Linked DNA regions of Roseobacter denitrificans OCh 114. The protein of the gene in region 1 interacts with the protein of each later gene in a pairwise test. Links are inferred from orthologs where the notes say so. Each region holds a gene or a part of one and is shown on either strand. Other genes may lie near its edges. The genes, in order: trkA and RD1_RS01745.

The links.
Region 2: the proteins of trkA (region 1) and RD1_RS01745 interact in binary tests that used the Escherichia coli proteins (3 or more experiments, as listed by UniProt). The link is inferred for Roseobacter denitrificans OCh 114 from one-to-one orthologs.

What each region holds. Positions count from the first base shown.
Region 1 is NC_008209.1:2,626,296-2,635,723, reverse strand. Bases 4,319-7,192 are described here. They hold trkA (Trk system potassium transporter TrkA), read left to right. Parts: upstream 4,319-5,004; coding sequence 5,005-6,381; downstream 6,382-7,192. Other genes in these bases: RD1_RS12650 (TrkH family potassium uptake protein), read left to right, coding at 6,386-7,192; RD1_RS12660 (hypothetical protein), read right to left, coding at 4,430-4,966; RD1_RS12665 (ester cyclase), read right to left, coding at 4,319-4,376. Also shown: RD1_RS12675 (sensor histidine kinase NtrY-like), read left to right, coding at 1-1,850; RD1_RS12670 (sigma-54-dependent transcriptional regulator), read left to right, coding at 1,843-3,255; more of RD1_RS12665, read right to left, coding at 3,339-4,318; more of RD1_RS12650, read left to right, coding at 7,193-7,939; RNA chaperone Hfq, read left to right, coding at 8,068-8,307; GTPase HflX, read left to right, coding at 8,304-9,428. UniProt on the Escherichia coli protein: Part of the constitutive potassium transport systems TrkG and TrkH. May regulate the transport activity of TrkG and TrkH systems. Binds to NAD(+) and NADH.
Region 2 is NC_008209.1:362,745-368,879, forward strand. The notes cover bases 1,554-4,272. They hold RD1_RS01745 (PTS sugar transporter subunit IIA), read left to right. Parts: upstream 1,554-2,540; coding sequence 2,541-3,005; downstream 3,006-4,272. Other genes in these bases: lptB (LPS export ABC transporter ATP-binding protein), read left to right, coding at 1,554-1,687; raiA (ribosome hibernation-promoting factor, HPF/YfiA family), read left to right, coding at 1,934-2,500; galU (UTP--glucose-1-phosphate uridylyltransferase GalU), read right to left, coding at 3,057-3,950; RD1_RS01755 (3-deoxy-manno-octulosonate cytidylyltransferase family protein), read right to left, coding at 4,164-4,272. Also shown: RD1_RS01725 (hypothetical protein), read left to right, coding at 1-433; lipopolysaccharide transport periplasmic protein LptA, read left to right, coding at 437-928; more of lptB, read left to right, coding at 929-1,553; more of RD1_RS01755, read right to left, coding at 4,273-4,964; 3'(2'),5'-bisphosphate nucleotidase CysQ, read right to left, coding at 4,964-5,764; RD1_RS01765 (alpha-ketoglutarate-dependent dioxygenase AlkB family protein), read right to left, coding at 6,100-6,135. UniProt on the Escherichia coli protein: Seems to have a role in regulating nitrogen assimilation.

The DNA.
Region 1 (9,428 bases):
TTGTCGGAAATTCACTGGCCGCCGCGCAAGCCTACGAGGCCGAGCAACGTGTCGATCTGGCGGAGGATGCGCGCGTGCTGGCCGCATTGATCAACAAGGCGCGCCAGCGCGGGGTTATCATTTCTGACAGCGAACTCCTGGCCGATGGGCAGCGGCAGATTCAGCGGGGCCTGCGCGAGGCCTATCTGATTGACGGCACGGCAGATATCCGGGCCCGTGGCGATCGCTCATATCTCTTTGACTACGAGGCCCCGACGCAGGCCCAGCTGCGGCAGGCCAGCACCGGGGATGTCGTGGTGATCGAGGATTGGGCGAACAATGAATTCCGCGCGCTTGTGCGGCTGTCCTCATTTGTGGATCGCTTCCTGTATGTCAGCCGTGATGTTGACGGTGAGATACTGTCATTGCTGGATGAAACGCAGGAAACAGTGCGCCTTTACCAGCAACTCGAAAGCGAACGCGGGCGGCTGTTGTTTGAATTTGGCCTGTTGTATCTCGCCTTCGCCCTGATCCTCATCTTGGCGGCGATCTGGCTGGGCCTGTGGTTTGCAGAGCGGCTGTCGGGCCCGGTGGGGCGTTTGACGGGGGCGGCCCAGCGGGTCGGTGCCGGTGATCTGAACGTGCAGGTGCGCGAAGAAGATGGCAACGACGAGATCGCGATGCTCAGCCGCTATTTCAACCAGATGACCAAGCAGTTGAAGTTGCAGCGGGAAACGCTGGTGGAAAACACCGAACAGATCGAACGCCGCCGCCGTCTGTTTGATTCCGTGCTGAGTTCCGTGACCTCTGGTGTTGTGGGACTGGACCCAACCGGGCGCGTGAAATTCGTGAACCGTTCGGCGGAACGTCTGCTGGATTGGCACGAGGACCGCCAGTCGCTGGCCCTTGTCGCGGTGGTGCCTGAATTTGCCAACCTCTTTGACGCGATCAAGAGTTCACCGACCGAAACCGTTCAGGGCGAGGTGAAAGTGACCCGTCAGGGGCGTCTTGAAAACCTGTTGGTGCGGATGGCGACCCGCCGCTCCGAAGATGGGACGCTTGAGGGGTATGTGGTCGCTTTTGACGACGTGACTGATCTGGTGAGCGCGCAGCGCATGGCGGCATGGGGGGATGTGGCGCGCCGCATTGCGCATGAAATCAAGAACCCGCTGACCCCGATCCAGCTGTCTGCAGAGCGCATCAAGCGCAAGTTCTCACCGCGGGTCGGAGAGGATAGCGAAGCGCTTGAACAGATGACCGATGTGATCGTGCGCCAAACCGGTGATCTGCGGCGCATCGTGGATGAGTTTTCGAAATTTGCCCGCATGCCAGAACCTGAGCGTCGGGAAATTGATCTGGCTGCCCTCGTGCGCGATGCGGTGCTGCTGCAGGAAACCGGCCAGCCCAACGTGCGTTTCGAAAGCGACGTGCCCGATAGCGTCGTACCCAGCGATCTGGATGCGACGATGATCACGCAGGCGTTGACAAATCTGATTAAGAACGCCGGAGAAGCCATTGAAAGCCTGTTGGAAAAGAGCGCACCGCCGGGTTATTCGCCGACAATCCGTGTGGCCTTGAAAGCGGGCAAGAACCGCGCAACGATCACCATTGCGGACAATGGGATCGGTCTGCCGGAAGATCGCGCGCGGCTGTTTGAACCCTATGTCACGACGCGCAGCGAAGGCACCGGCCTTGGCCTGCCGATTGTGAAAAAGATTATCGAAGAACACGGCGGCACGCTCGCCCTCGAAGATGCGCCTGCCTTTGGCACGGATACCCATGTTGGCGCGATGGCGGTGATCATGCTGCCCATCGTTGCCTCGCAACCCGAAAAAACACTCCCGCAAGAAGGACTCCTGACCCATGAGTGATATTCTGATTGTTGATGATGAACGCGATATTCGCGAACTGATCTCGGATATTCTGATTGACGAAGGCTATGCCACCCGGCTCGCCGGAAATTCGGACGATGCGATGTCGGCCATCAACGCGGAAGCGCCTGCGCTGATCATCCTCGATATCTGGCTGAAAGACAGCCGCATGGATGGGATTGATATTCTCAAGGCGGTCAAACGCGACAATCCCGATGTGCCGGTGGTGATCATTTCCGGGCATGGCAATATCGAAATCGCGGTCGCAGCCATCAAACAGGGGGCGTATGATTTCATCGAAAAACCCTTTAACATCGACCAGTTACTCGTGGTGATCCGCCGGGCGATGGAGACATCGCGTCTGCGCCAGGAAAACCAGAGCCTGAAACGCCGGGACGTGTCAGCTGCGGATATGATCGGTTCGTCTGCGGCCTTCCGCACCATGGTGAGCCAGCTGGACAAGGTCACGAAATCCAATGGACGCGTGATGCTGACGGGGCCGGCAGGCTGCGGCAAGGAACTGGCAGCGCGGTATATTCACACCAATTCCAACCGTGCCTCCGCACCCTTTGTGACGGTGAACTGCGCCGGTGTTGCGCCGGATCGTATGGAAGAGGTGCTGTTCGGGCGGGAATCATCTGAACGTGGTATCGAACCGGGCCTGCTGGAAGAGGCGCATGGTGGCATCATCTATTTTGATGAAGTGGCCGATATGCCCGAGGGCACGCAGTCGAAGATCCTGCGGGTGCTGGTTGACCAGCAATTCCAGCGGGTCGGGGGCAATGACACGGTGCGCGTCGATTTGCGGGTGATCTCATCGACCAGTCGCAATCTTGAACAGGCGATTGCTGCAGGGACCTTCCGTCAGGAACTCTATCACCGGCTGAATGTGGTGCCGATCGCGGTGCCATCGCTGGAAGACCGCCGCGAGGATATCCCGGAGTTGGCAGCGGCTTTCATCGCGGAAATGAATGCGTCCCAAGGTCTGGCCTTGCGTGAACTCAGCGAGGATGCCATCGCGCTGATGCAAACGATGCAATGGCCGGGCAACGTGCGCCAGTTGAAAAACCTGATCGAACGGGTGCTGATCCTCGGCGACAGCAACGGGCCGATTGAAGCGCGCGAGTTGCCGGGCATCGAGGAAGGCGGCAATAGCGACAGCGGGATCGTCCTGTCAGGTGCCCTCGCTACGCTTGCCCTGCGCGAAGCGCGTGAAGCATTCGAGCGGGAATACCTGCTGACGCAGATCAACCGCTTTGGCGGCAACATCTCGAAAACGGCGAATTTCGTCGGGATGGAACGCAGCGCGCTACACCGTAAACTCAAATCGCTCGGCGTTGTGACATCGGCCAAATCCGGCACGCGGGTTGCGCATATTGATGAGGATGCCGAGGCGGTGGGCTAAAGCGTCATGCGAAAAACCTGAAGTACGCAACGCTGCCTGAAATCAATGATTTCAACGCGTTACGTGATGTTTCATGTGTTTCGTCAGACGCTATGGACGTTGATCTGCGCCAGAACATCGACACCTTGCATCTTGAGAAAATGCAGCATGTCGATAAAGACCCAGTTCTCAACCAGCTTGTCGCCCTCGCGCCGGTAGATATCGACCACGCGCATATCGGCGCGGATGTCGTTGCCGGGCACGCCCATGAAACCGTTCCTGTTGGTCAGCGTGAGGTTTGGCCAGCCAAAAAAGCCGCCGTATGTCCCCTCGGCCATGCGGCACAGATGGCCGTTCAGCACACGCCCCTCCATCGCGCGGCGAAAGGGGCCTTGGTGCTGCTTTATGTAGCGGTCAATCGTGTAGGTCGCGCCGATCCCGGTTGGCCCCCACCAGACCATGTCATCCTGCCAATCCACGCGCAGTTCTTCCTGCGGTGAGGGGGGCTTTGCGGCGGCATTGGCATGATCTATCGAGCCGATCATATTGTTGATCCGCGCCAGCGTTTTCTGCGATTCCGCATGGGGCTGTGGTTTCATCACCAGGCCGTCATGCGTGCGGGGGCCGGGCTGCACCAGTTGCGCGCCCGTTTGCGGCGCATTCAGCGGATGTATTCCCGCTTGCGCCATCAGATGCAAAATATCCACAAAGAGCGCGGATTGCGTGATCTTGCCGTTTTCAACCCGGTTGAACTCCGCATAGCGCAGCATGGCGATCTTGCCCGTGGCCGGAATGCCCAGAAACGGTGCATCGAACAGCCCCAGAAAATGACCCATGGAGGCGGTCCAGGTGCTCTTGAAGCCGTCGATTTCGTTCAGCCCGGCAAAAAAGATGTCCTCGCGCCGTTGCAGGCGCGAAAAGGACGTCAGGAACGGTGCCCAAAAGGTCCTGGCGATATCACGCGGCCCGGTTTGTTCGTGAAAGGGGTGCATGCCGAACCAGTGGCACCTGTCCGATTGATAGGCCGTCAGAACATCGGCCACCGTGTCGGGCGTCGCACGGTCCAGTGACGCCGCGTAGGCCTGAGAGACGGCTTTGATGGGGGTAAGGTCGGGGCCTGTTTCGGGAATCAGTGCATTCATATGATTGGTTTAGAAAGAGCGCGAGGCACTCGCCATACCAAAAGCGACAAAAGCTATGGCGCGGTTTCGACAATCTGCCACATGCCGCTGCGGTCGCGGATCACACAGCTTGCCGGCGTCAAGGGCGGCATCACGTCGGTCTGTGTGGGGCTGATCTCGCGCGCCAGACGGGCAGGGCAATCCGGGATCTCGACAGGGGTATAGCCCTTGTTGCGCATGCATCGCGCTTCCAGATCGCCGCGCAGACGGGCATTGACATCAACCGTGTAGACTTGCCCGTCCACGAAATACCCGCCGCGATGATAGCAGTGCCCGCCCGTGCAATACCGTCGTGGGGGCACGAACACCGGCGGGCGGCGTCTGATCTCTGAGGCCACCGGTGCGTCCCTGAGGGCGGCGACCTCACAGGACAGCAGGTTGTCCTGCATACGCGCAACACTGCCACCGCTTTGATAATAGAGCTCCATCGGGGCGCAGGCCGCAAGCAGGCTGCCGCCGAGCAGCAGTATTCTGAACCACACCATGGGGATAAAATGCCCGCTTTGGCTGCCCAAGACAATTGAATTGACCGTGTGCGGGCCATCTGCCATTCAGAAAGCCTTAGGCATGCCCTGAAGGACACGTAAACATGAAGGTCATCATCTGCGGTGCCGGTCAGGTGGGCTGGCAGATCGCGCGGCATCTTTCAGGCGAACGCAATGACGTGACCGTCGTGGACAGCAACCCTGACCTCGTGCGGCGCGCAACGGATTCGCTGGATGTGCAGGGGATCGCAGGTTTTGCGAGCTACCCCGACGTGCTGGCCCGTGCCGGGGCGGAAGATGCGGAAATGATCATCGCCGCGACCCATTCGGATGAAGTCAACATGGTGACGTGCCAGATTGCCCATTCGGTTTTCGGCGTTAATCGCAAGATCGCGCGTCTGCGCAGCCAGTCCTATCTGGAGGCGATATACTCCGACCTTTACAGGCGCGATCACATGCCGATCGACGTGGTGATCAGCCCCGAAAGGGAAGTCGCCTCCGCCGCCCTGCAGCGTCTGTCTGCGCCAGCGGCCTTTGACACCGAAGTCTTCATGGACGGCAAGGCGCATCTGCTGGGCATCACCATCGAAGAGGAATGCCCGGTGGTGAACACGCCGCTGCGGCAACTCACCGATCTGTTTTCGACGCTGCGCGCAACGGTCGTTGGCGTGCGGCGCGAAGGCAGCCTGTTTGCGCCCGAGGCCAAGGACCAGCTTTTTGTCGGGGATGACTGCTACGTCTTTTGCCACGTCGCGGATATTGCGCGAACGATGGAAATCTTTGGCAAGAAACAGTCAAAGCAGGAACGCGTGGTGCTTGTGGGCGGCGGCAACGTTGGTCTTGCGGTGGCCCAGGCCCTTGAGCAGCGCGCCAAACGCGTGCGCACCAAGGTCATTGAAAAAAACCGCCACTGCGCCGAACGCGCCGCCGAGGCGTTGGAGCGTACCATCGTGCTGAATGGCGATGGTCTGGATTCAGGGCTCTTGGCGGAGGCGGGCATCGCGCGGGCGGATGCGATGCTGGCGATCACCGATGACGACAAGACCAACATGCTGGCCTGTGTGCGTGCCAAATCGGAGGGCTGCCCCTATGTGATCGCGCTGATCAATGACCCGACCCTCGTGCCGCTCATGGGGCCGTTGGGCATTGACGCCTACATCAACCCACGCGCCACGACGGTCAGCTCCATCCTGCGCCACATCCGGCACGGCAGGGTGCGCGCGGTCTATTCGGTCGGCGACGCAGAGGCCGAAGTGATCGAAGCCGAGGTGCTGTCGACCTCGCCGCTGGCGGGCAGCCGGATTGCAGATATCGAATTTCCCGAAGGTGTGCTGGTCGGCGCGGTGCGCAAGGGTGACAAGATCATCCGCCCCATGGGCAGCACGCGCATTGACGAAGGCGATATCGTCGCCATCTTTGCCCTTGCCGAGGACGTGCCCGAAGTTGAACGGTTGATGCAAGTCTCGATCGACTTTTTCTGATCCGATGTCACGCGCTGCTCACAAAACGCCCCGCAAACCCCTGTCGGCCTACCTGCTGGATCAACAGCTGTTTGTGCTGATCTTTGGTCTGGCCGCGTTCTCCATGATCATCCCCGCGCTGCACAGCGGGGCGACGCGTTCTTTGGAAACCTCGCGGGCGTTTTTCTACACGGGCCTCTTCGGGATTGTGATTTTTGCGATGATCGTCATTGCCCAGACCGGGCGCACGCCCAGACATGGGGTGCTCGGAAACCTCATGTCGATTTTCGCGACATTCGTGTTTCTGCCTGCCTTTTTGGCTCTGCCGCTTTATGAAAGCCTTCAGACCACGCGTTTTCTCAACGCCTATGTCGAGATGGTGAGTGCGATCACGACCACGGGCGCAACGGTCTTTGATGACCCCTCCCGCTTGAACAACACGCTTCATTTGTGGCGCGCGCAGGTTGCCTGGATGGGGGGCGTGATGATGTGGATCGCGGCGTCGGCCATTCTTGCACCGCTCAATCTGGGCGGGTTTGAGGTCACGGCCCAAGCGGAACCCGGCCAGCGCGAAAGCCGTTTTGGCGAGCTCGACAAGACCAACCCGCGCGAGAAACTGATGCGGATTGTGGTGGCGCTGGTGCCGATTTACGTCAGTCTCACGCTGCTGCTCTGGGTGCTCTTGCTGATCAGCGGGGATCCGTCCCTCGTCGCGCTGACGCATGCGATGTCGATCATGTCAACGTCGGGGATTTCTGCCATCGGCGGGCTTGAGGGCAGTGGCTCGGGGCTCACGGGCGAGGTGCTGATGCTGCTGTTCATGCTGTTTGCGCTGTCGCGGCTGACGTTTTCCTCGGACACGGTGACGGCCACGCAGGGCGGTATCCAGACCGACCCCGAGTTCCGCCTTGGCATGCTGATCGTGATCGGCGTGCCACTCGTGCTGTTTTTGCGCCACTGGATCGGTGCCTTTGATGTGGCCGCCGAAGATGACTTCTGGTTGGCGATACGTGCCCTCTGGGGGTCGGTTTTCACGGTGATGTCCTTTCTGACGACGACCGGTTTTGCCAGCGCGGACTGGGCGCAGGCGCAGGCGTGGTCCGGTCTTGAGACACCCGGTCTGATCCTGATGGGGCTGGCGCTGATGGGGGGCGGGGTTGCAACGACCGCAGGCGGTGTGAAACTGTTGCGCGTCTTTGCACTCTATCTCAACGGAAAACGCGAGCTTGAGCGGCTGGTGCATCCCTCCTCGGTGAGCCGCGCAGGAAAGGAGAGCCGTCGCTTACAGCGAAACGGGGCCTTCATCGCATGGATTTTCTTCATGCTTTTTGCCATGACGATGGCTGCCTTGACGCTGTTGTTTGCCCTTTTCGGCGTCGCTTTCGAGGATGCGCTCGTGCTCAGCATTGCGGGCCTGTCCACCACCGGCCCCTTGTTGAACCTTGCCACGGAAACGCCGATTTCACTGGCCGAACTGGGACCATATGCGAAATCCGTGTTCTGTGCGGCGATGGTTCTGGGGCGTTTGGAAACCCTTGCGATCATCGCGCTTTTGACGCCGGATTTATGGCGCAGTTGAGCGATTGAACGGTTAGGTCCGTAACGGACTGTTTTTAGGGCTGGAAACTCCGGGAACGGGGCTTCATAATCACGTCGAGGGACGAGTTCGATCTGCGGGCTCTGGCAAGAATAAAGGCGAGGAAGACAATGGCGTCGGACAGACAGAACCTTCAGGATGCGTTCCTGAACCATGTGCGCAAGACAAAAGTTCCTGTGACCATCTTTCTGATCAATGGAGTGAAGCTGCAGGGCGTGATCACGTGGTTTGACAATTTCTGCGTGTTGTTGCGCCGGGATGGGCAATCGCAGCTGGTGTATAAGCATGCCATTTCCACGATCATGCCGAGCCAGCCCATCAGTCTTTACGAGGGCGAAGACGCTTCTTGAGCAAGCCACCCTTTCAAATTGATGAAACCATCCAGACGCGTGTGACCCGCGCCTGGGTTCTGCATCCTGAAATAAAATCCGACCCTGATCGCCGACTGGCCGAACATGCGCTGGCAGAAGCCGTCTCACTCGCGCGCGCCTTGCCCGAACTTGAGGTGGTGGGCGCGGACATTGTGCCGCTGAAAACCGTGCGCGCCGGCATGCTCTTTGGCTCGGGTAAGATCGACGAAATCAAGAAGAGCCTGCACGACGAGGAGATCGAACTGGTTTTGGTGGACGGTCCGGTAAGCCCCGTGCAGCAGCGCAATCTGGAAAAGGCATGGGGTGTCAAACTGCTCGACCGCACGGGCCTGATCCTCGAAATTTTCAGTGATCGCGCCGCAACCCGCGAAGGGGTGTTGCAGGTTGAGATGGCGGCGCTGAGCTATCAGCGGACCCGTCTGGTGCGGGCCTGGACCCACCTTGAACGCCAAAGGGGCGGTTTGGGATTTGTGGGTGGTCCCGGTGAAACCCAGATCGAGGCGGACCGCCGCGCGATTGACGATCAATTGACGCGCCTGCGCCGCCAGTTGGAGAAGGTGGTCAAGACCCGCGCGCTGCACCGGGCGGCGCGGGCCAAGATTCCCTATCCGATCATCGCGCTGGTGGGCTATACCAATGCCGGGAAATCGACCCTGTTCAACCATTTGACCGGCGCGGATGTCATGGCCAAGGACATGCTCTTTGCCACGCTTGATCCCACCATGCGCCGGTTGCGCCTGCCGGATGGGCCGGAGGTGATCCTCTCTGATACGGTTGGATTCATCTCGGATTTGCCCACCGAACTGGTGGCAGCATTCCGCGCCACGCTTGAGGAGGTGTTGGCGGCGGATGTGATCTGCCACGTCAGGGACATCTCGCACCCGGAAACCGAGGCGCAGGCCAAGGATGTGCAGGACATCATGACCACTTTGGGCGTCGAAGAAGACCGGCCCACCTTCGAGCTGTGGAACAAGCTGGATTTGCTGTCCGAGGGTGAGGCGGATGCGATGCGCGCGCGCGCGGACCGCGACCCGTCTGTCTTTGCCATATCGGCGCTCAGCGGTGAAGGTCTTGACGGTCTGCTCGCTGCCGTGACCCAG
Region 2 (6,135 bases), 2.3 Mb from region 1 along the record:
ACCTTATTACACCAGCATGTCCGCGAATGGGGATCAGATCGCCGTGATTGCTGAAACCATGACCGGGCCAACGGGTGTCGGCGGAACAAACAAAGGCAAGAACGTCGATATCGAGATGAAGATGGCCAGCGGTACAAACATTACCGCCTATGGAAATGATGCCCTGCTTGACATTGCGAATGACCTGTCACGGCTGACCGGCGATGTCAGGATTACCACCTCCACCGGTTATGTACTGCTGTCCGATGAGTTGTTGATGCGCATGTCTGCCATGGATGTGACCTCACCCGGTGCGGTGTCTGCCACCACGCCTTTGGGGGATCTGCAGGCCGGCGCGATGCGCTTCTTTGTCCCGGAGGGAAAAGAAGATGGCCAATGGGTTTTTACAAACGGCGTAAAACTGGTACACACGCCGGATAAAACGAAAGAATAAGCTGTGACTGTTTTCAGAAATCTCATTTTATCCCTGCCGCTTGTTTTTGCGGCCACCGGTCTGTTGGCACAGGGCACGCAGGTGGCTTTTGGCACGATTCAGGACAACAGCGGACTGCCCGTTGAGGTCACCGCCGACAGTCTCGCTGTCGATCAGAACGCGGGAACGGCGCTGTTTACGGACAATGTGATCGTGATTCAGGGCGAAATGCGCTTGTCGGCCGACAATGTGCTGGTGGTCTATGACACGACGGCACAGGCCATTGACCGCATTGAGGCCACGGGCAATGTCGTGCTGATTTCCGGACAGGATGCCGCCGAATCCGAGCGGGCAGACTATAATGTCGATGACGGGACAATCGTGATGAGCGGCAGTGTTCTTGTCGCGCAGGGCCCCTCGGCAATCAGTGCTGACACAATGACTGTTCAGATATCCGACGGCACCGCGCAAATGTCAGGCCGGGTCAAAACCGTGCTGCAAACCGGTGATCAGTAGATGGCACGCCCCAGGCTGACAGTCGCAGAGGGCTCTGCCGGGTTACGGGTTGAGCATTTGCGCAAATCCTATCGCAAGAAAACTGTCATCCGCGATTTTTCGATGGAGTTAGACAGGGGCGAAGTCGTCGCTTTGCTGGGGCCGAACGGGTCGGGCAAGACAACGACCTTTTACGCCATTGCCGGGCTGGTGACGCCCGAGGGCGGCAGCGTGCAGATTGATGGGCAGGATGTGACGACCTTTCCCATGTATCGCCGTGCGCAACTGGGGATCGGATATCTGCCGCAGGAGATGAGCATCTTTCGCGGCCTTTCCGTACAGGATAACATCGCCGCGATCCTCGATATTACCGAACCGGACCGCCACAAGCGGCGCGAGCGGCTCGAAGAGTTGCTATCAGAGTTTTCGATCGAGCACCTGCGCCGCGCTCCCGCGCTTGCCCTGTCCGGCGGTGAGCGACGGCGTGTGGAAATCGCCCGATGCCTCGCGGCAAACCCACGGTATCTGCTGCTGGACGAACCCTTTGCGGGTGTCGATCCGATTTCGGTCGATGATATCCGCACCCTTGTGGCCGACCTCAAGAAACGCAGCATCGGCGTGCTGATCACCGACCACAACGTGCGGGAAACGCTGGAAATCGTGGATCGCGCCTATATTCTGCACGAAGGCAAGGTGCTGATGTCAGGCACGCCACAAGATGTCGTAGAGAACGAAAACGTGCGTCGGGTTTATCTGGGCGATAAATTCAGGATTTCCTGATATACCCTTTGTTAACCTTTACAATTTTTCCGCTTATGCGCGTTTCTTTTGTTTGACTCTTTCCCCAATAGTCGGGCTCAATGGAACCATGGCGAAGATCAGTCCTTGTGTTTCACCGTGTGCGACAGCTCGTCAGAGCACAGAAAACATCAACCTGAACGGTAGCCATTTTCCATAACCTGTCATCACTTAAGCACGTCGCGAAAGCGTGCGCTTTTGGCAGTGTCTGACTTAAAAGGAGAACCCATGCGGTATCAAATCAGCGGCAAACAGATCGATATTGGTGAAGCACTTCAGACCCACGTACGCGAGGAACTCAGCGAAGCGGTCAAGAAGTATGCCGAGCGCCCGACCGAGGCCGTTGTTGTTTTCTCCAAATCGGCCCATGAGTTTGTTTGCGAGGCAACGGTACATCTGTCGACCGGGCTGACGGCACAGGCCAAGGCGCATCAGACGGAGATATACGCAGCATTTGATGCCTGTCGCGAGAAAATGGAAAAGCAGCTGCGTCGCTACAAGCGTAGGTTGAAAGATCATCATAAAGATCGGGCCGAGCCTGTTGAAATCTACGGCGCGTCCTCATATATCCTCGCATCAGAAGTTGAGTCGGAGGATCAGGAGCCCGAAACGCTGCAACCGATCATTGTGGCTGAAATGGAGACGAAGATCCCCTCTCTTTCCGTGGGCGAGGCCGTCATGCAAATGGAGCTTCAAGGTGCTCCTGTTCTGGTGTTTCGCAACGAAGGCAAGGAAGGCGTGAATGTTGTATACCGTCGGGATGATGGGAACATCGGCTGGATCGATCCTAAGTAGAGTATAACGGCGCAGGCTGCGTCAAAAAAGTGCGAGCGATATGGAATTTTCTGAACTCCTGAAGCCGGAGGCCGTAAAGGTGCTGAACTCGGCCTCCAGCAAGAAACGCTTGATGCAAGACATCAGCGATCTTTCTGCACAAGTCTATGATTTGAACGCAGATGTGGTCCTTGATGCGATGCTGGCGCGCGAAGCGCTTGGGCCGACGGGTGTGGGGCATGGCATCGCCTTGCCGCATGCCCGGTTGAGCGATCTTGACTCCGTTCTGGGTGTTTTTGTTCTTCTCGACAAACCGATTGATTTCGGCTCCGTTGACCGCCAACCGGTTGATATCGCCTTTGCCCTTTTCGCGCCCGAGGATGCAGGTGTCGATCACCTCAAGGCGCTGGCGCTGGTCTCGCGCACCCTGCGTGATGCGTCCGTGTGTGCGAAACTGCGGGCCAACCGCAACCCGGCCACACTCTATACAATTCTGACATCGGCAGAAGCAGAACAAGCCGCCTGACCGGTGAAAACTGGTCAGGCGGCTGCAACGTCTGGTGATGTTTCGGTCGCTTTACTGTGCGGCTTTGCTCATGCTGACGATTTCGTGGATATATCTCGAAAGATCATCCCGCAGGTCATCTCGCGCCAGCCCGAATGAAACCGTCGCCTGCAGGAAGCCCGACTTTGAGCCGCAATCAAACCTCTGGCCCTGAAAGCGATACCCATAGACCCCATGGTCTTTTTCGATCTCGGTTGCGATGGCATCTGTCAGTTGCACCTCGCCTCCGGCACCTTTTTTCATGTCGTTGAGGTTCGACAAGACGGACGGGGCAAGAATGTAACGGCCAATGACCGCAAGGTTTGACGGTGCTTTACCCTCTGGTGGTTTTTCAACCATCCCTTTGACGCGCACCATCGACCCCATATCCGTTTCGATGTCCAACATGCCGTAAGAAGACGCCTTTTCCGGTGGCACTTCCATCGCGGCCACCATATTGCCGCCCGTTTCCTCGTATGCCTCAACCATTTGCTGCAGACACGGTTTGTCCCCTGCAATGACATCATCCGGCAGGATCACCGCAAAAGGTTCGTCCGCGATCAGACGGCGCGCGCACCAAACGGCGTGACCCAGCCCCAGCGCTTTGTGTTGGCGGATATAGGCGATTGCGCCGCTTTCCATATTGGTGTTTTCGAGCATTTCCAGCAGCTTTGTCTTGCCCTTGTCACGCAAGGATTGCTCAAGCTGCGGGGCATGATCGAAGTAGTCTTCGAGCGCACCTTTGCCGCGCGAGGTTACAAAGATGAACTCCTTGATCCCGGCGGCGCGCGCTTCATCAATGGCGTATTGAATGAGCGGTCGGTCCACCAGCGTCATGATTTCCTTCGGGACGGATTTTGTTGCTGGTAAAAACCGCGTCCCCATACCTGCGACAGGAAAAATAGCCTTCGTTACTTTGCGCGTCATCTCGCCACCCTCGTTTGCCATATTCGTTCTTTCTTACCAGTTTTCATCCTAGCCGAAGGGCCGTGCAGGATGTCTGTTTACCGTTCCGCTGATCCACTCTTACAGTACCTTTTAGGTTGAAACACGCAGATTACAGGCATCGCGTGGGCTTTACCCTAGGTTATCCGCTTCCAAATGACCACCGCTCAGAGACAAGAGGGTAAACACTCCGAATCATTCCAACCCCATCGCTGCCATCATTGCCTCAAGGCGCGGCACGTCCTCAGGGTTGTTGAGTTCCCAGAATTGCCGGCCCTTTGCCTCAACCTCGACGCATAAAACCGACCTGCCGTTTTCCATGAACCGAAGCTGCTCAAGCCCTTCCAGCTGTTCCAGCGGGCCGACCTGCCAGCCCGGATAGGCCGCAAGGGCCGCAGGGCGGTACGCATAGACGCCCACATGATGGAAAACCGGCGTTTGCGCATCTTCGGAATAGTCTCGGGACGTGAAGGGGATAACCTCCTTGGAAAAGTAGAGCGCATGGTTGTCTTGCGCAAAAACCGCCGTGGTGCCACCGACCCGGCCTGCCTTGCGGTCGTTCAAAAGTCCCTGCAGCGTTTCACCATCACATCGCAACACGGGCGTCGCGATTTCGGCCGTGGGCGCGTTCAAAAGACCTGCGACCAGATCCTCGATAAACCACGCGGGGGTAAGCGGCGCATCCCCTTGCAGATTGACGACGATGTCATATCCCCCGCCCAGCGCTGCGTGCACTTCGGCACATCTTTCGGTGCCATTGGCGCAGTAAGGCGACGTCATCACGACCTCTGCCCCGAAAGCCTGCGCCGCGTCCTGAATACGGGTATCATCCGTGGCCACCACAACGCGGTCGATGCCCGACACCTCCATGGCTGCGCGCCAGCTGCGTTCAATCAGACTGAGCGTTTGACCGGAAGCGCCACGCAAACCGACCAGCGGCTTGCCGGGATACCGCGACGAGGCATAGCGCGCTGGGATTGCGATCAGGACAGACATCAGGCTTTGGTCAACTCGACACCGGGCGCATAGGCAATGAAGAACGGGTTCGCATACCCGGATTTGCCATAGCGCAGCGGTGACAGATCGTCGAACCGCACAACATGCCCACCTGCACCTGCAAGCACCGCATGACCCGCAGCGGTATCCCATTCCATCGTGCGACCCAGACGGGGATACAAATCTGCCTCGCCCGTCGCAACGAGACAGAACTTCAGTGAACTCCCCGCACTTTTCATATCACGCACGGCGTATTTGTTGATGTAGTCATCCGTCGCCTGATCCCGATGGGATTTTGATGCAACGACCATCAAGGCGGCATTGTCCGGGGCCGAAACGGACATCGCCTTGGTCTCGCCAACGGTTTCAGGCGCAAAACTTCCCGTTTCCTCGACAGACTGGCCACTTGCATCCGTAAAGAACATCCGTTGACGGGCGGGGGCGTAGACCACGCCGCGTGTCGGCACGCCATCCTCGACCAGCGCGATGTTGACGGTGAAATCGCCGCGGCGCTGGATGAATTCCTTGGTGCCATCCAGCGGGTCCACGATCAGGAATGTATCACCCGTCTGACTGTGGGATGCCGCCTGTTCCTCGGTGATCAGCAAAACGTCCGGGAAGGCTGCGCGGAGTCCCGCCGATATGATGGCATCGGCGGCCTCATCGGCGGCTGTAACGGGGCTTTGGTCTGATTTGGTCTGCACATCAAAGTCATCTGACTCGTAAATTTCCATGATCTTTGCGCCCGCCTCAATGGAAAGACGTCGCATAACCTGTGTCAGCTTATTGTAATCAAACATGAATTTACCTTTTCGCGGCCCTGGCGTGTAACTTTATGCCGCCCCTTATGCGGCGAGTGTTGCGGAACAGCAAGAATTCCATGACACGGCGGCGCGATTGTAAGGGTCAACCGCTCATGTTGCACAGTTTGCACTCACGAAAAGGCGGTTGGAGCTCGGCACCGACGATGGCCGATCTGATCTGCCGTGCGGTCAGTGCGCAAGAGCCACAGCAGCGCAACCGCTGCGCTTGCGATGGACATTCTGAAAACTCTTCTGCCTGTTCTGATGTTTTCGGTGGTTGGCCCAAACGGTCCGATGATCTGTGGTAATCGTGCTGCACCGCCACAAAGGGGTCACGTCACAACGCGCAGCGTCAAATTCAACCGCCC